3 regions of the Streptomyces sp. NPDC002463 genome follow, and region 2 is predicted to be linked to each of the others. Evidence: riboswitches for the same ligand, from Rfam matches in the RefSeq annotation. Region 2 holds a riboswitch; each other region holds the start of a gene.
What was found. A riboswitch is a leader RNA that binds a small molecule or an ion and turns the genes downstream of it on or off. The one in region 2 is predicted to bind cyclic di-AMP.

Region 1 (6,263 bases), on a different contig from region 2:
GCCCCGAAGACGGCCCTGCAGCTCACCGAAGCCGGGGTAGAGGTCCTCACCGTCTGACTCATTGGTCTGATGGTGAACCAATCCAGACCTTGGTGTCTACGGTCCTCCGCGTATTCACACACTAATTACCGCGCGTGTGTATACCTTTAAGCTGCCCTCCCCCATCATGTCTCCGACGTGCCGCTGGGGCACACGGTGACAGGAAGGGCGGGGCATGATTCCCATCAGCCGCAGGGGATTCGTCGGGATCGGCGCGGGGCTCATGGCGGGGGCCGCGCTGCCGCCGCTGCGGGCGTCCGCCGCCGCGAGCGGCGCGACCGGCACCCTCGCGGACGTCAAGCACGTGGTGATCCTCATGCAGGAGAACCGCAGCTTCGACCACTACTTCGGCACGCTGAAGGGCGTCCGGGGCTTCGGCGACCGCGCCGCCGGCAACATTCCCGGCGGCTGGGGCATGTTCAACCAGCCCAACTGGGGCGGCCGCCAGTACCCCTGGAAGCTCAGCGACACCCCGGCCGCCGGCGGCGTCGACGGCGAGACCCTCGCGCAGTGCAACGGCGACCTGCCGCACAGCTGGACCTCGCAGCACGCCGCCTGGAACAAGGGCCGCCTCGACAACTGGGTCACGGGCGTGGGCAACACCCGGACGCTCGGCCACCTCGACCGCGGGGACATCCCCTTCCACTACGCGCTCGCCGACAACTACACGATCTGCGACGCGTACTTCTGCTCGACGCTGAGCGCCACGGGCCCCAACCGCACCTTCCTGTGGAGCGGGAAGGTCGACGGCACCAGCAAGGACGGGGGCGACGAGTCGGGCCTCACCTGGGAGTCGTACGCCGAGGCGCTCCAGCGCGCCGGGGTGAGCTGGAAGGTCTACCAGAACGCCCAGGACAACTACGGCGACAACGGCCTCGCGTACTTCAAGAAGTTCACCGACGCCCGCCCCGGGGACCCGCTGTACGACCGGGGCATGGGCTCGGTCCCGAAGGTGACCGGCTCGACGCCGGACGACATCGCCGCGGCGATCCGCGCCGACGTCGTCGCGGGGACCCTGCCGCAGGTGTCGTGGGTGGTCGCGAGCGAGGCCTTCTCGGAGCACCCGTACGCCCCTCCGGGCGACGGCGCCCACTTCGTCGACCTCGTCTACCGCGCGCTGGCCGCGAACGCCGAGGTGTTCGACTCCACGGTGCTGTTCCTCAACTACGACGAGAACGACGGCTTCTTCGACCACGTGCCCCCGCCGGTCGCCCCTCCGGGCACCGCGGGCGAGTACATCGACGGCGTGCCGATCGGCCTGGGCTTCCGCGTCCCGATGATTGTCATGTCCCCGTGGACCCGCGGTGGCTGGGTGAGCTCCGAGGTCTTCGACCACACCTCGGTGCTGCGCTTCATGGAGAGCTGGACGGCGGCGCTCGGCACCCCGGCGACCTGCCCCAACATCAGCGCCTGGCGCCGGAAGGTCACCGGCGACCTGACCGGGGTCTTCGACTTCGCCAACCCGGTGTACGGAGTGCCGGCCAACCTTCCCTCCACGGCGAAGGTGATCGGGCAGGCCACCTGCGGCCCGCTGCCGAACCCGGCCCCGCAGAACAACGCGCTGCCCGTACAGGAGTCCGGCACCCGCCCGGCGCGCGCCCTGCCGTACCAGGTGAACGGCAACCTCGACCGCTTCGAGTTCGGCTCCGCGGGCAAGATCCTCGCCTGGTTCTCGATGACGAACCAGGGCACGGAGGCCAAGCGGTCGGCGCACTTCTCGATCCACCCCCACCAGTACCGGGACACCGCCGCCTGGCAGTACACCGTCGACCCCGGCGGCACGGCCACCGACTACTTCAACATCGGCCTCGGCTCGGGCTCGGGGAAGTACGACATCTCGATGATGGGCCCCAACCGCTTCCTGCGCCGCTTCATCGGGGACGCCTCGAAGGCGGGCAAGGCGGTCGAGGTGGCCGCCAGGTACGCGCCGGAGGCGGGTACGGGCAAGACGGCCCTGTGGTTCAAGATGACCAACACCTCGGCCGGGCCCGTCACCTTCACGATCCGCTCGAACGCCTACCGCTCGGACGGCCCGTGGACGTACACGGTGCCGGCGAACTCCAGCCGCGAGGACTTCTTCAACGCGGTGGCGTACAACGACGGCTGGTACGACTTCACGATCCTCGCCGACATCGACGGCACCTGGTCGCGCCGGTACACCGGCCACATCGAGACCGGAGCCCCGAGCATCAGCGGCTGATCCCCCGCGGGTCCGGGCGGCGGCATGGCCGCCGCCCGGCCTCCGGTACGGCGTCAGCGGCCCGCTTCGGCGGCGCGCCGGACCGTGGCGTCGAGGAGGGCCACCGCGTCGGCGGCGGTACGGCCGGGGGCCCGGTTCCACGGCCCGATCAGCTCCTGCCAGCCGCGCGACCGGAGTTCGGTCATGATCCAGGCGGCCGCCTCGTTCATGGTGTCCGCGCTGCCGTAGCCGAGGCGGTGGGCGGCGAGGAGGGCACCGCAGACGCACCGGGCACCGCGTGCGTCGCGCAGCTTGTACGGGGCATTCTGCCAGCCCCACTCGGTCAGCACGAGGCGCGCGTAGCCGAGGTGCACCGAGGGGCGGAGGTCGGCCTGGCCGATGCGGCGCCAGGTGTGCAGCCGGTCCGGAAGCACGGCTCCGAGCCGTCCCGGGATCCGGCGCTCGGCGGGGAGCTCCGGCGGGAGGGTGGCCAGGGCCTCGGCCACGAGCCGGTCCACCGGCACGCTGAGCAGCTTCCGCCAGCCGTCCTCAGCGGGCGGCGACTCCTCGGGGGCGGTCCAGTCCGTGACGATCCGCTGCCAGGTGGCGCTCTCGAAGAGGGCGGCCGCCTCGCGGTCGAGGGTGTCGGGGCTGAGCAGGGCGGTGGAGGGCGGCATGGAGGTGTCTCCTGGGTCGACTGCCTCCACCTTTCACGATGAATGTCCCTTTTGCGACTTTTACCCCCACATGGAGCACCGCTCGCATCCATGCCACTCCACCCCTCGACGAACACCCCACCCCAGGCAATTTCCCCCCATTTACTCACGAAAGGAATTACGCACCATATGGGACATTGCGGTCCTGGTGACGCGACTCACTCATACGACCCGCCGGTCCGGCCGCCCCCTCTCCCGCCCCATACCGGACAAGGAAGTTCGATGCCTCCCGGACGGCATCGATCTTGAATTCCCCGAATTCCGTGATCCATTTCCCGATGCCCGCGACCCACTCCCCTTGTTATCCGTCGCATTACTGGCCTACGGTCACCTCCATTCGAGCGGAACGCCCAATCCTGCCGCCGCTCGGTAAAACTCCCTTTCACCCGACGGCAGGAGCGGGGGACCCACGAATACGCCGGTCCGGATTCCGGAACGGCTCGGGGTGCAGCCGCGTGCGCGCGGCCGGACATCTCCCGTCCGAACCCGACAGCTCACCCCGCAGGCGCCGGAGAGGAAACCGTCATGCCTGCTCACGGTAAGCACCGCCGTCACCGCCGCAGCCCCGTCTCCCGCGGCCTCGCCCTGGTCGGCACGGGTGGCGCCGCACTCGCCCTGCCGCTCATCGCCCCGGCCGTCGCCGACGCCGCGCCCGTGTCCGGCGCCCCGGAGATCGCCGTCCAGAGCCTCGCCGCCCCGGTCGCGGCCAAGGCTCCCGCCGCCCCGGCCGCCGCGCACACGTACACCGTCGTGAGCGGTGACTCGCTTTCCCTGATCGCCCACAAGAAGGGAATTCAGGGAGGCTGGAAGAACCTTTACCACGCCAACAAGAGCGTCGTGGGTGACAATCCGTCACTCATTCACCCCGGCCTCGAACTGACGATTCGTCGGGATTCCGTGAAGGCCGCCCCCACGCAGGCGAAGACGAAGCCGGCCACCCCCGCCGTCGCCGCCGGAACGGGCTCCTCCGCCGCCGCGGCCGCTCCGGCCGTCGCCGCCCCCGCCGCCGTCAAGGCGGCCACGGTCGCCGCGACGAACTACGCCGACAACCTCGACGGATGGATCCGTGAGTCGCTGGCCATCATGGGCCAGCACGGCATCCCCGGCTCCTACGACGGCATCTTCCGCAACGTCATGCGCGAGTCGTCCGGCAACCCCCAGGCCATCAACCTCTGGGACTCCAACGCGGTCGCCGGCACCCCCTCGAAGGGCCTGCTCCAGGTCATCGAGCCGACCTTCCTCGCCTACCACGTGCCCGGCACGTCCCTGGACCTGTTCGACCCGGTCGCCAACATCACCGCCGCCTGCAACTACGCGGCCGACCGCTACGGCTCCATCGACAACGTCAACTCGGCGTACTGATCCCCTCACGCCGGAAGTGCTCGGCGAACCAGGAGGTGGCGAGGTCCGCCACCTCCTCCAGGGCGCCCGGCTCCTCGAAGAGGTGGCCGGCGCCCCCCACCACGGCGAGCCGGTTCTCGCAGCGCAGCAGCGCCAGGGCCCGCCGGTTGAGGTCCAGGACCATCGCGTCCGCGCCGCCCACCACCAGGAGCGTCGGGGCACGCACCCGTGCCAGGTGCTCGGCCGCGAGGTCCGGCCGACCGCCGCGCGAGACGACGGCGCTCACCGGGGACTCGGGCTCGGCGGCCGCCCACAGCGCGGCCGCCGCACCCGTGCTCGCACCGAAGTACCCGAGCGGCAGCCCCGCGCTCTCGGGACGCCCGGCCAGCCACTCCGTGGCCCCGGCGAGCCGCCCGGCGAGGAGCGGGGTGTCGAAGACATGCGCCCGGTCCACCGCCTCCGACTCGGTCAGCAGGTCGAAGAGCAGCGTCCCGAGTCCCGCCCGGTTGAGCTCGGCGGCCACGGCCCGGTTCCGGGGGCTGTGGCGACTGCTGCCGCTGCCGTGCGCGAACAGGACGATGCCGCCCGCACCCTCGGGCACCGCGAGCCGCCCACCGAGGCTGACGCCGTCGACCGGGATCCGTACGTCCGTGTCCTGCACGACGGGGGCCCGCCCGGCTCTGTTCCGCTCCAGGCAGTCGATGACCTCGGCGTCCGGGGTCTGCGAGAAGTCCCGGTAGAACTGCCCGATCGCGAAGAAGAGCTCCGGGGCGTGCACGCTGACGGTCTCGTCGGCCTCGCCGCCGACACGGGCCGTCCAGCCCTTCGGCGCCACCGGCACGGCGAGCACGATCCGGGCGGCACCCCTGGCCCGCACCACCCGGCAGGCCGCCAGCGCCGTGGCCCCCGTGGCCAGCCCGTCGTCGACCACGACGACCGTCCTCCCGTCGAGAGGCACGGAGGGCCGGCTGCCCCGGTAGCGGAGGCCGCGCTGGTCGAGCTCGGTGTGCTCCCGCTCCTCCACCGCGGCGAGGTCGCGCTCGCTCACCCGGGCCTCCCGCAGCACCCGCTCGTTGAGCACCCGTACACCGCCCTCCCCGAGCGCCCCCATCGCGAGCTCCGGCTGGTGCGGCACGCCCAGCTTCCGTACGAGACAGATGTCGAGCGGCGCGTCCAGGGCGTCCGCGACCTCCGCCGCCACCGGCACGCCACCCCTCGGGAGCCCGAGGACCACGACGTCATGGCCCTTGAGGTGGTCGAGCCGGGCGGCGAGCTGGCGCCCCGCATCCGTACGATCGCTGAAGAACATGGTCCGCCGCCCTTCCGCTGGTGTGCGGCTCGGGCGCGGGGAGGAACGGCGTGCCCCGTCCCCTGCCCGTCCCTCCAGGGTAGACGCGTCACCCGGGTCGACGGGCGGGCTCGGTCAGCGGGCCGGTGCGGTCAGCGGGTCGGCTCGATCGGCGGGCCGGTGCGGTCAGCGGGTCGGCTCCGTCCACGCGCCCCGTCGGTCCGGTGGGCCTCCCCCGTCAGCGGGACTGCAGGGCGTCGAGGGCCACGGTCTGGGCTATCGCCAGCCGCCGGTCGAGCCCCGGGTCGGCTATGTCGAGCACGTACCGGTCCCGGATCCCGAACAGCTTGTCGACCGACATGACGGAGCGGCCGTCCGCGGTGAAGTCGAAGTGGTACGGCACGACGAACGGAACGAGGTCCAGGGGCAGGAACTCCCAGGCGCGCCGCAGCAGCGCCACCACCTCGTTCCGCTCCTGCCCGGTGGTCTCGCCCGCCTCGCCCTCCCGGCTCAGGTGCCAGGTGCTCCGCAGCAGGGACGCGCCGAAGTCCTTCCGGAAGCCGCCCAGTCGGGTGCCGGAGGCGCCCACCACGTCGTACGTCGCGCCGAGGTCGATGACCTGACGGGCCTTGAAGGTGAAGAGGACCTGGCGCTGGGACTCGTCCGTGTAGAAGGTGACGTGCTCCTTGAGCGCCATCCT
Region 2 (6,263 bases):
CGGGCCCGGGGTCTCCGACGCCCTCGGTGAAGCTGTCACCGATCGCCGCGTACGACCCGAATGCGTTCTTGTCTGTTGATCTCGAATCGTCTGCCACGGGAGCACATCCTTCCTCCTCGGATGTGACCTACGCGACCGTAAGGAGGGGTTGACGCAGGGTGACATATGCCACCGATAAAGATTCCACCAAACCGGAATACGCCGGATGCCCGGCACGGGTGTGCCGGGCATCCGGATGACGAACCGCTGACGACGACGCGTCAGATGTTCACGCCGTGCTGGCGCAGGGCGGCCAGCGGGTCGATGTCGGAGCCGTACTCCGGCCCGGTGCGCATCTCGAAGTGCAGGTGCGGGCCGGTGACGTTGCCGGTCGCGCCGGAGAGGCCGATCTCCTGGCCGCCGGTGACGGTCTGGCCGGCGGAGACGGAGATCGAGGAGAGGTGGGCGTACTGCGAGAAGGTGCCGTCGGCGTGCTGGATGACGACCTGGTTGCCGTACGCGCCGCCGTCGCCGGCGGAGTAGACGGTGCCGGGGCCGACCGCGTGGACGGTGGTGCCGGTGGAGGCGATGAAGTCGACACCGGTGTGGTAGCCGGAGGACCACATGGAGCCGGCCTGGTGGTACGGGGTCGACATGGCGGCACCGGCGATCGGGGCGACCCAGCCGGAGGAGGAGGTCGTGCCGGCCGACGAGGACGGCGCGGAGGACGCCGAGGCGGTCGCGGGGGCGGCCGGGGCCGAGGTGCGCTCGCTGCTGCGCGAGGCGCGCTGGGTGTCGCCGTTCTTGCCGGAGGTCTGCCGGTCGTGGTGCGCGGCCTTGGCGGTGCTCTTCGCGCCGAGGGTGAGCTTCATGCCGGGCAGGATCAGCGAGGGGTCCTCGCCGACGACCTGGCGGTTGTCCTTGTAGAGCTTCTGCCAGCCGCCCGCCAGGTGGTGCTCGGCGGCGATCTTCGACAGGTAGTCGCCGCGGACGACGGAGTACGTCTTCGGCGCGGCCTTCGCGGTGGCGGGCGCGGCCTCGACGGCGGCGGCCTTCACCTGGGCGACGGCCTGCGCGGGAGCGGCGGCCGGGGTGGCGGCGTGGGCGCCGGTGGCTCCGAGGAGCGGGAGGGCGACGACGGCGCCGCCGGTGCCGGCGGCGGCGAGGCCACGGGTCAGACGGTTGGACTTGGTGCGGCGGTGCTTACCCTTCGCGGGCATGGCGAATTCCTCTCCGGCGCCTGCGAGGTGAGCTGTCGGGTTCGGACTGGAGATGTCCGGCCGCGTGCATACGCGACTTCACCCCGAGCCGTCCTTCTTCGAAGGGATCGGCGACTTACCTGGGTCCCCCGCTCCTGCCTTCTACCGGTGAGTGCGGATTCCGGTCGGTGGCAGGATTCGGCGGTCCGTCCGGAGTGAGCGCGACGCTAGACGAGTGGGGTCGGCGTGAACAAGCCGCAGTTTTCCGGCACTCCGGGATTTCTTGATTTCCGGGCGGAATTCCGGTCACCCTCCGTCGATGACGGCCCCTCGATCTCCTTTTCGCGGGGGGTATTTGGAAAAGACGATCAGGCACGGTCCGTCACGGTTATGACGCTGCTCACGCGCGGATCCCCATCTCCCCTGCAACCAGGGCGGGTTACCTCTTAGTTCTCAATACGGACAGATCGCCCATTCCCGTCCGAGGGGGTGCGCCTCCGGGCCCCACCCGAGATGATCGCCCCAGGAACCGATCCACCGGACACAGGGTCCGATCTACAGAACAGGAGCAGCCGTGACGCAGCAGCTGCCGCAGGTCCCGCCCGCCGAAGCCGACGAGCCCGAGCTGGCGGAGGTCCGCAACTTCCGGGACGTGGGCGGCCTGCCGACGACGGACGGGCGCGCCGTCCACCCCGGGCGCCTCTTCCGCAGCGGCCACCTCGCCCACGCGACGGAGGACGACGCCGCCTTCCTCGCCTCACTCGGCCTGCACACCGTCTTCGACTTCCGCAACGAGTCGGACCGCAGGGTCGAGGGCGCGGACGTCGACCTGCCCGGCGTGCGGAACGTGAACATACCCCTCAACGACCCGGCCGACGGCAAGGAGTTCTGGCTCCTCGTGCGCGACGGCGAGATCGCGCAGCTGCGGGAGATCCTCGGCGACGGCAAGGCGGCCGCCCGGATGACCGATTCGTACCGGAAGATGGTGGTCGAGCGGACCTCGGAGCACAGCCGGATCCTGCACTCCATGGCGGAGGAGAGCGTCCCGGCCCTCATGCACTGCGCGGCCGGAAAGGACCGGGCCGGGCTCGCCATCGCGATCACCCTGCTCGCGGTCGGGGTCGAGCGCGGGGCGATCGAGGCCGACTACGTGAAGTCGAACGACCCGCACCGCCGCTACAAGGTGCGCCGCAGCTCCACCTCCCCGGACGCGATGTCGCCCGAGGTGATGGAGCTGCTGAGCCCGCTGTTCGATGCGCGGGTGGAGTACCTGCGGGCCGCCTTCGAGACGATCGAGGCGACCTGGGGCTCGGTGGACGCCTACCTCACGGAGGGCCTGAAGCTCGCCCCGGAGACCCGCGAGCGCCTGCGGGAGCGCCTCCTGACGGAGGCGTGAGGCCCGCCCGCGCGCCCTACTGGTTCTGCGCGCCGAGCGTGAAGAGCAGGTAGAGGAAGCCGGCGAAGAGGTGGCCTGCGATCAGATAGGCGAAGAGGCGGAGCACGAGCCCCTTGGGGAACTTGCCTTCACCGCGCTCCTCGCCGGTGACCGGTACGGACTTCTCGGACATGTCGGTCCTTTCTGGATGTCAGCGCCGATGCGGGGTCCCGTCGCCGAGGCACAGCTCGGCGACGGGGCTCTGCATCAGGGTGTGGACGAAGAGCAGCTCGGCCCCGCCGGACGTGGCGGCACCGATGCGGTGCGGGGTCAGCGAGTCGAAGTGCGCGCTGTCCCCGGGGTCGAGGACGTGGACGGCGTCGCCGAGCGCGAGCCGGACCCGCCCCTCCAGGACGTGGATCCACTCCTCGCCGGGGTGGACCCGCACGATGTCGGCCCGGGTGGCGTAGGGCACGTGCACCCGCAGGCACTGGAGGGCGCGGCCGGCGCCGCCCGCCTGGCGGTAGATCCAGCCGTCGGCCTCGACGGGCTCGGAGCGGTCGGCCCGGACGACGGGGTCGCGCTCGGGGGGCGTCTCGCCCAGGAGCTCGGAGACCGTCGTACCGTAGATACGGGACAGGGCGAGGAGCATCGGCAGCGAGGGCTGCCGGTTCCCCGTCTCCAGGCGCGAGAGGTGGGCCGGGGAGAGACCGGCCCGCTGGGCGGCGGCCTCCAGGGTGAGCCCCCGGCGGCGGCGCAGGGCCCGCAGCTGCGGGGCGACGTCCGGCAGGACGTCGGTGACGGCGGGGTCCGGGGAGGTGTCCCCGGGGACGTGGTCCATGCGTCCATTCCGCCAGGCTCGTGCCTCTGAGGCAAGTTTCTTGCCTCAGAGGCAAAACCGGCGTCGTGAATCGGTCAGCGCTGTGCGACCGCCTGCTTGACCAGCGTCTTCCCGAAGTCCCACATCAGCCCGCCGCCGCCGTGGGCGTCGTCCATGACCGCGGTGAAGGCGGTCACGAACCGGTCCACGTCCGCCTCGTCGATGATCAGCGGCGGGATCAGCTTGATCACCTCCAGATGGTCACCGGAGACCTGGGTGAGGATCCTGTGCCGCTGGAGCAGCGGGACGACGACCATCTGGGCGAAGAGGCCCTTGCGGGCCGCCTGGAGCATCGTCCAGCGCCCGCGCAGTCCGAGCGAGGACGGCCGGCCGAACTCGATCCCGATCATCAGGCCGCGCCCGCGGATCTCGTGCAGCAGCTCGTACCGCGGCACGAGCTCCTTCAGGCGGCCGGAGAGCAGGTCGCCGATCCGGCGGGCGTGCGCGACGGTGTCCTCGTCCTCCATGACCGCGAGGACGGCGAGCCCGGCGGCCATGGCCTGCGCGTTCGATCCGAAGCTCGCCGAGTGGACCAGGACCCGGTCCATCGACGAGTAGACCTTCTTGAAGATCCAGTCCTTGCCGAGGGTGGCGCCGACCGGCACGTAGCCGCCGGAGAGCGCCTTGGCGACGCAGACCAGGTCCGGCTCGACGCCCTCCTCGTGCTGGTAGGCGTAGAAGTCGCCGGTCCTGCCGAGGCCCGTCTGGACCTCGTCCGCGATGAGCAGCGCGCCGTGCCGGTGCAGGAGGTCCTGGGCGGCCCGGAGGAAGCCCGGCGGCGCCTCGTGGACGCCCTTGCCCTGGATGGGCTCGACGACGAAGGCGGCCACGTCGCCGCGGCGCAGCTCCCGCTCCAGGGCGTCGAGGTCGCCGAGGGCGATCGCGGTGTCCGGCAGGAGCGGGTCGAAGCCCTCCCGGAAGCCCTGCTCGCCGTTGACGGAGAGGGAGCCGGTGGTGAGCCCGTGGAAGGCGTGGTGGCAGTAGAGGACCCTCGGCCGCCCGGTGGCGTACCGGGCGAACTTGAGGGCGGTCTCGACCGCCTCGGTGCCGCTGTTGCCGAAGAAGACCCGGTCGAGGTGCGGACTGTGGGCGAGGAGCCTCTCGGCGAGGAGGCCCGGCAGCGGCTGGCAGTCGAAGCGGGTGAGGTCGGCGAGCTGGGCGTCCAGGACGTCGTGGAGGGCCTTGCGGACGACGGGGTGGTGCCGTCCGAGGCCCATCACGCCGAAGCCGGCGAGCATGTCGAGGTGGTCGACGCCGTCGGCGTCCCAGAAGTGGGCGCCCTCGGCCCGCTCGTAGACCTTGTCGAAGCCGATGGTGTGCAGCATGCGGGGCAGCTGGTGGTTGAGGTACCGGGCGTGCAGCTCGTACCGCTCCGCGCCGCGCTCGGAGAGCAGCGCCCGCAGGTCGAACCCGCCGGTCATGACGTGGTGTTCCCGGAGACCGTCTCCCGGACCGCGCGCAGGGACTCCTTGAGGGAGCCCATGGTGGCGAGGACGGCGGTGGGCTCGTAGCCGCAGTGCGCCATGCAGTTGGCGCAGCGCGGGTCCTTGCCGCGGCCGTACTTGTCCCAGTCGGTGTCCTCGACGAGTTCGCGGTACGTGGGGACGTATCCGTCGCTCATCAGATAGCAGGGGCGCTGCCAGCCGAAGAGGGAGTAGTTGGGAATGGCCCAGGCGGTGCAGGGGAAGTCCGCCTTTCCTTCCAGGAAGTCCAGGAAGAGCGGCGAGTGGTTGAGCCGCCAGCGGCGCCTGTTCCCGCCGGCGAAGGCCTTCCGGAAGAGTTCGCGGGTCTGCTCGACGCCGAGGAAGTGCTCCTGGTCGGGGGCCTTCTCGTAGGCGTAGGCGGGCGAGATCATCATTTCGTCGACCTGGAGGTCGTCGTTGAGGAAATTGAGGACCTCGATGATGGTCTGCGGGGTGTCGGTGTTGAAGAAGGTCGAATTGGTGGTGACCCGGAAGCCGCGCCGCTTGGCCTCCTTGATGGCCGCCACCGCCTCGTCGAACACGCCCTCCTTGGCGACGGACTCGTCGTGCCGCTCGCGCAGCCCGTCGATGTGCACGGCGAAGGCGAAGTACGGGGAGGGGGTGAACTTCTCCAGCTTCTTGCGCAACAGCAGCGCGTTGGTGCAGAGGAAGACGTACTTCCGCCGGGCCACCAACTGGCGGACGATCTCGTCGATCTGAGGGTGCATCAGGGGCTCGCCGCCCGCGATGGACACCATGGGAGCGCCGGACTCCAGGACCGCGCCGACCGCCTGGGCGACCGGCATGCGCTGCTTGAGGACACCCGCCGGGTGCTGGATCTTCCCGCAGCCCTCGCACTTGAGGTTGCAGGCGTAGAGCGGCTCCAGCTCGACGATCAGCGGGAACTTGTCCCGCTTGCGGAGCTTCTGTTCGAAGAGGTAGGTCCCGACCCGGATGGACTGACGGAGCGGCATGGCCATAACTCGTTCACCTCCTGGGGAGCAGCAAAGAACGGTGCCATTCGAAGAAAGCGGGAAGGACGGCACGAAGAACACGGAAGGCTGATATTCCCCCGCGTACCGTGCCGATCCGGACCAGTTCATGTTCAGGAGCGTCCACGACCACCCGGACGGCCGCAACCGGGCGGGCGTCCGGCCCGTCCCCGTGCGCTCCGGCGGCCCGGGCGGTACGGAGCGTGGTGGCGGACTCCATGTCGACGGCGATCGCGCCGCCCGCGCCGAGCGCGGCCCGCTCGGGGCCGCGCACCACGTGGTCGGAGCCGATCAGCGGCCCGGTGTGGACGGCGCGCCCGGGCACCGCCTTGACCAGGGCCTTCACCAGGAGCTCGGTCCCGGTGCACAGGGTCG
Region 3 (6,263 bases), on a different contig from region 2:
GGCCGCGCTCGTCGCGATCCTGGCGAACTCCTTCGCGGTCCGCTGGATCGCCACGGCCACGGCCGACCCGGACTCCGCCGACAACCTCGGGGCCACCGTCATCGCCCCGGTGGTGGAGGAGAGCGCCAAGGCCGCCGCGATCCTGCTGCTGTTCCTCTTCCGCAGGAGGGACTTCGGCGGTCTCGTCGACGGGGTGGTGGTCGCCGGTTTCACCGCGACCGGCTTCGCCTTCACCGAGAACATCCTCTATCTCGGCAACGCCTTCGGCGAGGACCAGGAGTTCGGCTCCGGCATCGGCATGGTGACCGCCGGGACCTTCTTCGTACGGGCCGTGATGTCACCGTTCGCGCATCCGCTGTTCACCGTGCTCACCGGCATCGGCTTCGGCTTCGCCGCCCTCGCGCCGCCCGGGAAGCGGCTGCGCCGGGTGCTGCTGCCGCTGGCCGGGCTGCTGCTCGCGATGAGCCTGCACTCCGCCTGGAACGGCTCGGCGACCTTCGGCGGCCCGCTGGCCTTCTACCTGGTGTACGGGGCGCTGATGGTTCCGGCGTTCGGCCTGCTGACCTGGCTGGCGGTGTGGAGCCGGCAGCGCGAGCTGCGCACGATATCCGGGGAGCTCCCGGCGTACGCGGCGGCCGGCTGGCTCGCGCCGACCGAGCCGCTCGCGCTGTCCTCGATGCGGGCCCGGCAGATGGCCCGCGCGTTCGCCGCCCGGACGTACGGCCCGCCGGCCGCGCGGGCGGTCGGCGAGTACGAGTCCTTCGCGACGACCCTCGCGTTCCTGCGGGACCGGGCCCGGCGCGGCACGGCCGGCCCCGATTTCCCGGCCCGGGAGCAGGAGCTCCTCCACCACCTGTGGCAGCGCCGCGCGGTGGCCTCCCCGGCGCTGACGTACGCGGCCCGGGCGACGGGCCGGGCCTGGGCGCCGCCTCAGTATCTGGACTACGACGGCTACAACCCGTACCGGAGCTAGGGCCTGTCTTTCGGATCAGGCCGGATCAGGGAGCGGGGCCTGATCCGAAAGACAGGCCCTAGATCGCCGAGGCCTCCGTGAGGAGGGTCAGCTCGGCCTCCGTCAGCGTCAGGTCCGCCGCCGCGACGAGGGCCGGGAGCTGTTCGACCGTGCGGGCCGAGGCGATCGGCGCGGCGACGGTCGGCCGGGCGGCGAGCCAGGCGAGGGCGACGGTGGCGAGCTCGGTCTCGTGCGCCGCGGCGACCGTGTCGAGTGCGGAGAGCACGGCCTGGCCCCGCTCGGTCTCGGCGAGCTCGGCGGCGCGGTGGGCGCGGGCGCTGTCGACGGTCCTGCCGGGGCGGTACTTGCCGGTGAGGAAGCCGGCGGCGAGCCCGTAGTACGGGACGGCGGAGAGCCCGGCCTTCTCGACGGTCTCCAGGAGCGGGCCCTCGTAGGTGTCGCGGGAGACCAGGTTGTAGTGCGGCTGGAGGGCGACGTACCGGGTGAGGCCCTCGGCCTCGGCGAAGTCGAGGGAGGCCCGCAGTCGCTCCGGGGAGATGTTGGAAGCGGCGACCGCGCGCACCTTGCCGTCCTTCACCAGCTGGTCGAGGGCGGTGACGATCTCCTCGACCGGGACGGACTCGTCGTCGAAGTGCGTGTAGTAGAGGTCGATGTGGTCGGTGCCGAGGCGGCGCAGCGACTCCTCCGCGGCGGCCTTGATCGTGGGGGCGGAGAGGCCCTTGAAGCGGGGGTGGGCGCCCGCCTTGGTGGCGACGACGATGGCGGAGCGGTTGCCCCGGGAGGCCATCCAGCGGCCGATGACGGTCTCGGACTCGCCGCCCTCGTTGCCCTCGGCCCAGGCGGAGTAGACGTCGGCGGAGTCGACGAAGTTGCCGCCGGCGGCGGCGTAGGCGTCGAGGACGGCGAAGGACTCCGCCTCGTCGGCGGTCCAGCCGAAGACGTTGCCGCCCAGGGCCACGGGGAAGACGTGCAGGTCGGAGGAGCCCAGCGGGCGGAGAGAGGTCATGTCGAATCAACCGCTCCCGTCGCCGGGCCTATTCCGTGCGGGTGCTCAGGGGTTGATGCCCTTGGACTGGAGCCAGGCCATCGGGTCGATGCCGTCGCCGCCGGGGGTGTGGACCTCCATGTGGAGGTGGGGGCCGGTGACGTTGCCGGTGGCGCCGACGCGGCCGATGGTCTCGCCGGTGGACACGGTCTGGCCGGCGCTGACCGTCATGGACGACATGTGGCAGTACCAGACCTCGGTGCCGTCCTCCATCTCCAGGACGACGCGGTAGCCGTAGGAGCCGGACCAGCCCGCCGACTTCACGGTCGCACCGTGGACCGCCTTGAGCGGGGTGCCCGTGGGGGCGGCGAAGTCGAGACCGGTGTGGTAGCCGGAGGACCACATCGAGCCGGACTGCATGTAGGTGGCGGTGAGGGTGTACGAGGAGACCGGCAGCGAGTAGCCGGCGGCGAGCTTGGCGAGGCGCTCGGCCTCGGCCGCCGCTTCCGCCTTCGCCTTGGCCTCGGCCTCGGCCTTCGCCTTGGCTTCCGCCTCGGCCTTCGCCTTCGCGTCGGCGGCGGCCTTCTCCGCAGCCGCCTCCTTGGCCACGGCCTCCGCGGCGGCCTTCTCGGCGGCCGCCTTCTCCGCCGCGGCCTTCTCGGCGGCGTCGGCGGAGGCCTGCTGCTGCTCGGCCTGCTGGAGGATGCGGGCGCGCAGGGCCTCGCCCGCGGCGGGCATGGCGGCGGTGGTCTGCTCGGCCTGTCCGGTCGCCTGGTCGTCCGCGGTGGTGTACGTGGCGGCGGTGAGCGGGTTCGGGTTGGCGCGGTCCGCGCTGACCGGCGCGCTGTCCTCGCCGGGGAGGAGGTCGCCGACGCCGGGGAGGTCGTGCGGGTCCGGCAGGTTCAGGTCCGGGAGGTCCGGCAGCGATATGGCGACCGGGGGCTTCTCCTGCGCGGTGGCGAGGCCGCCCGCGCCGACGGCCGCGATGACGCCGACGCCGAGGACGGTGGAGGAACGGGCGAAGTTGGAGCGCTGCTTGACGACCCGGTGCCGGCCGCCGGAGCGGCTCTCGGCGCGGAGGGAGCCCTCGGTGGGGTTCCACTCGGTGTCGGGGGCGGAGGGACCAGCACCGCCACCGAAAGCGTCGAAGGGGGCTTCGGGTGCGGGGGTGTTGGACGCCACGGGGGCGCGCTCCTTTCCTTCCTTCTCGCCTACCGGGTTAGCTGACGGGTTCGGAGCAGGAAGGTCTCCTACGGGCCCCTCCGTACGGGACGAAGGCGTCCGATTCACCCCAAGTGGTGGTTCCCCGGTTCCTTTTCAGGATTCGGCGCGTGCGCACGGTGCCGCCTCTTGCGACGGCTGGGACGACCGCGCTGCGTTATCGAACGTTAATAGACAGGGGGTCCCGATTCCAAGCCCGTCCCTCTTGATCATTCATTGAATTGAGGGAGTATCACCCGAGTTGACCCCCCTTCAGCAAGGCGTAAGAGGCGGATGGGGAAACATGCACGATCTGACGTTATGTCAATTGTTATCGCAGTGACACCCCTCGACTACGCCCGGTGACCGGGCCCGCCCGGCGGCACCACCGGCATCGTCCGCCGCCGCTCGGGCTGCCCCGTCGCGGGGCGGCTCACCGCGAGCAGCGCCATGTCGTCCGTCGCCCCGCCGCCCGTGTGGAGCCGTACGTCGTCCACGAGCGCGTCGAGCAGCTCCTCGGGCCCCGGGAAGATCCGCCCGGCGAGCCGAGCCGCCGGATCGTAGAAGACGCCCCGCGCGTCCCGCGCCTCCGAGAGGCCGTCCGTGTAGAAGAGGAGCGTCGCACCCGCCGGGAACGGCCGCGCCTCGGCCCGGTCCGGCCACGCCGCCAGGTCGCCCATGCCGAGCGGCAGCGCCGCCTCGCCCGGCTCCAGGATGTCGAGCCGCCCGTCCGCGTACAGCATCAGCGGCGGCGGATGGCCACGGTTGACGACCCGTACGAAACCGTCGAAGGTCCCGCTCCCGTCGCCGCGCGGGATCTCGGCGAGCACGGCCGTGGTGAACCCCTCGAAGGCGTCGAGTCCGTGCCGGCGGGTGCCCTCCCGGGCGAGTGCACGTTCGAGTCGCCGCGCCACGCCCTCCAGGCTCCGCTCCTGCTCGGCCGCCTCCCGGAAGGCGCCGATGACGACGGCGACGGCCTCGACCGCGTCCAGCCCCTTGCCCCGGACGTCCCCGACGACGAGCCGCACCCCGTGCGGGGTGTCCTGGACGGCGAACAGGTCGCCGCCGATGAACGCGTCGGCCTGCGCCGCCTCGTACCGCGCCGCGCACTGCAGCCCGCCGATCCGCTCGTCGGGCGTCGGCAGCACCGCCTTCTGCGCGGTCTCCGCGATGACCCGCGCCGAGGCGAGCCGCTCACCGCTGCGGCGCACGACCCGGTTGATGAGGAGGGCGAGCGCGGAGACGGTGACGACGGTCAGGGTCTCGGTGAGGGCCGCGACCTCGTCGACGGTGCCGTTGTAGGCGTGCAGCCCCACCGAGGCGAGGACGGCGGCGATCCCGGTGAGCAGGGTCGTCAGCTGGGAGAAGAAGGGGGCGGCGACCAGGGGGGCGGCGGAGAAGAGCGGCGCCGCCGTGTACTCGGGCGGTGTCGCCAGGTCGAAGACGACACCGCCCGCGATGATCAGCGGGGGCAGCGCGCGGATGAACCGCCGGGCACCGCTGTAATCGGGCCGGCCCTCACCGCCCCGCCGCCCTCCGCCCGCCGCTCCTCGGGGGTGCCCCACCTGTGCTCTCCTGCCCGGATCCGACCGGCGCGCGGTCCGCACCGCACCCTCCCAGGGTGGCCGCCGCCGCCCGGGGCGGCGACTCCCACGGGGCCGATAGGCGTACGGGCGGGGCACCCCGGGCAGACGTCAGCCGCCCGTGGTGCTCTCCGCGAGCCGTCCGCCCCGGGCGAGCAGCGCCATCGCCGCCGCGCACCCCAGGCCCACCGCGCACAGCGCGAGCCACGGGACCGCCGACCAGCCGGTGACGTCGAGGAGCGCACCCGTCCCCAGGTTCCCCAGGGTGATCCCGATCCCGCACACCGTGTTGTAGAGCCCGTAGTGGGTGGCGACCCAGCGTCCCCGGGACAGGGCGACGACGGTGTCCATCTCGTACGGGTAGAGCACCGCGTTCGCGACGGCCAGGACCGCCGCGCACAGCAGCAGCCCCACCAGGCCGCGCCCCAGGGCGGCCGGCACGAGGAACGCCCCGCCCATGAGCGCGAGCCCGAGGACGAGACACCGCTCGCGGCTGAGCCGGCGCCGGGTCCAGGCCGTGATCCGCAGCTGCCCGGCGAGCGCGACGAGCGCCGAGACCACGAACAGTGCGGTCGTCACCCCCGTACCGCCCGCCGCGAGCGGCAGCGCCAGATAGACCTGGAAGGACAGCACGTACGAACCGGTCATGGCGAGCGAGAAGAGCCAGAACGTCCGGTGGGCGAGCACCGTGCGGAACTGCCCCCGCTCCCCCTTCTCGGCCGGCGCGGACACGGCCCGTACGGGCATGTACCGGAGCTGTACGAGGGTCAGGCCGGCGAACAGCACCGCCGCGACCACGCACGTCAGCCGGAACGACACCCCCGTCAGGGCCACCCCGACGAGCGGCCCGAGCAGGATGCCCGCCTGGTAGTACGCGTTGAACAGCGCGAAGGCCTCCACCCGGCGCTCCTCCCCCGCCTCCGCCGCGAGACAGGCCCGCACGGCCGGGTTGAAGAGCGCGCCCGCGAGGCCCGTCGCGAGCGAGGCGGCGATCAGCATCGGCAGCGACTGCGCGAAGGCGAGCGCCCCGAAGCCGACCGTCCGCAGCGCGCAGCCGGCGACGATGAGCGGCTTGAAGCCGAGCCGGTCGGCGAGCGCCCCGCCGACGAGGAACATGCCCTGCTGGGACAGGTTCCGCGCGCCGAGGACGAGCCCGACGGCCCAGGCCGCCATGCCGAGCCCGTCCGCGAGGTGCGCGGCCAGGTACGGCATGAGCATGTAGAAGCCGAGGTTGATGGTGAGCTGGTTGAGGAAGAGCAGCCGTACGGCCGGGTCGAAGGTGCGGCTCTGCCTCCAGATGCCGCCCCGGCCCTTCGCGGGCGCGGTCGTCGTCGTCACCGGACACGCTCCAGGACCCGGCGGGTCCAGCCGCTGACCGAGTCGTCGGAGACGTACGCGGCGGGGTCCTCCCGTACGGGTCCGTCGAGCAGCCCGTGCGCCGCGCAGAACTCGTCGTTGAAGACGGTGTCGAAGTACCGCTGCGGCCCGTCCGGGAAGACGGCCGCGATCCGGGTCCCGCGCG

Region 1: another riboswitch for cyclic di-AMP. It lies ahead of ACFYX3_RS29815 (transglycosylase SLT domain-containing protein); the one in region 2 lies ahead of ACFYX3_RS19680 (peptidoglycan DD-metalloendopeptidase family protein).
Region 3: another riboswitch for cyclic di-AMP. It lies ahead of ACFYX3_RS17410 (M23 family metallopeptidase); the one in region 2 lies ahead of ACFYX3_RS19680 (peptidoglycan DD-metalloendopeptidase family protein).

Annotation. Positions count from the first base shown of each region.
Region 1 covers NZ_JBIARL010000016.1:196,013-202,275, reverse strand. The annotation lists gene ACFYX3_RS29830 (DeoR/GlpR family DNA-binding transcription regulator) at 1-57, shown strand, start outside; gene ACFYX3_RS29825 (phosphocholine-specific phospholipase C) at 215-2,239, shown strand; gene ACFYX3_RS29820 (hypothetical protein) at 2,293-2,895, opposite strand; cyclic di-AMP (ydaO/yuaA leader) riboswitch at 3,272-3,455, shown strand; gene ACFYX3_RS29815 (transglycosylase SLT domain-containing protein) at 3,460-4,296, shown strand; gene ACFYX3_RS29810 (phosphoribosyltransferase family protein) at 4,280-5,584, opposite strand; gene ACFYX3_RS29805 (hypothetical protein) at 5,802-6,263, opposite strand, start outside.
Region 2 covers NZ_JBIARL010000009.1:147,603-153,865, forward strand. The annotation lists gene ACFYX3_RS19675 (SGNH/GDSL hydrolase family protein) at 1-97, opposite strand, end outside; gene ACFYX3_RS19680 (peptidoglycan DD-metalloendopeptidase family protein) at 261-1,199, opposite strand; cyclic di-AMP (ydaO/yuaA leader) riboswitch at 1,204-1,392, opposite strand; gene ACFYX3_RS19685 (tyrosine-protein phosphatase) at 1,753-2,574, shown strand; gene ACFYX3_RS19690 (DUF6126 family protein) at 2,591-2,746, opposite strand; gene ACFYX3_RS19695 (helix-turn-helix domain-containing protein) at 2,765-3,394, opposite strand; gene ACFYX3_RS19700 (aspartate aminotransferase family protein) at 3,469-4,854, opposite strand; gene hpnH (adenosyl-hopene transferase HpnH) at 4,851-5,876, opposite strand; gene ACFYX3_RS19710 (1-hydroxy-2-methyl-2-butenyl 4-diphosphate reductase) at 5,884-6,263, opposite strand, start outside.
Region 3 covers NZ_JBIARL010000007.1:360,636-366,898, reverse strand. The annotation lists gene ACFYX3_RS17420 (PrsW family intramembrane metalloprotease) at 1-973, shown strand, start outside; gene ACFYX3_RS17415 (aldo/keto reductase) at 1,032-1,979, opposite strand; gene ACFYX3_RS17410 (M23 family metallopeptidase) at 2,025-3,140, opposite strand; cyclic di-AMP (ydaO/yuaA leader) riboswitch at 3,152-3,298, opposite strand; gene ACFYX3_RS17405 (PP2C family protein-serine/threonine phosphatase) at 3,512-4,723, opposite strand; gene ACFYX3_RS17400 (MFS transporter) at 4,853-6,079, opposite strand; gene ACFYX3_RS17395 (PLP-dependent cysteine synthase family protein) at 6,076-6,263, opposite strand, start outside.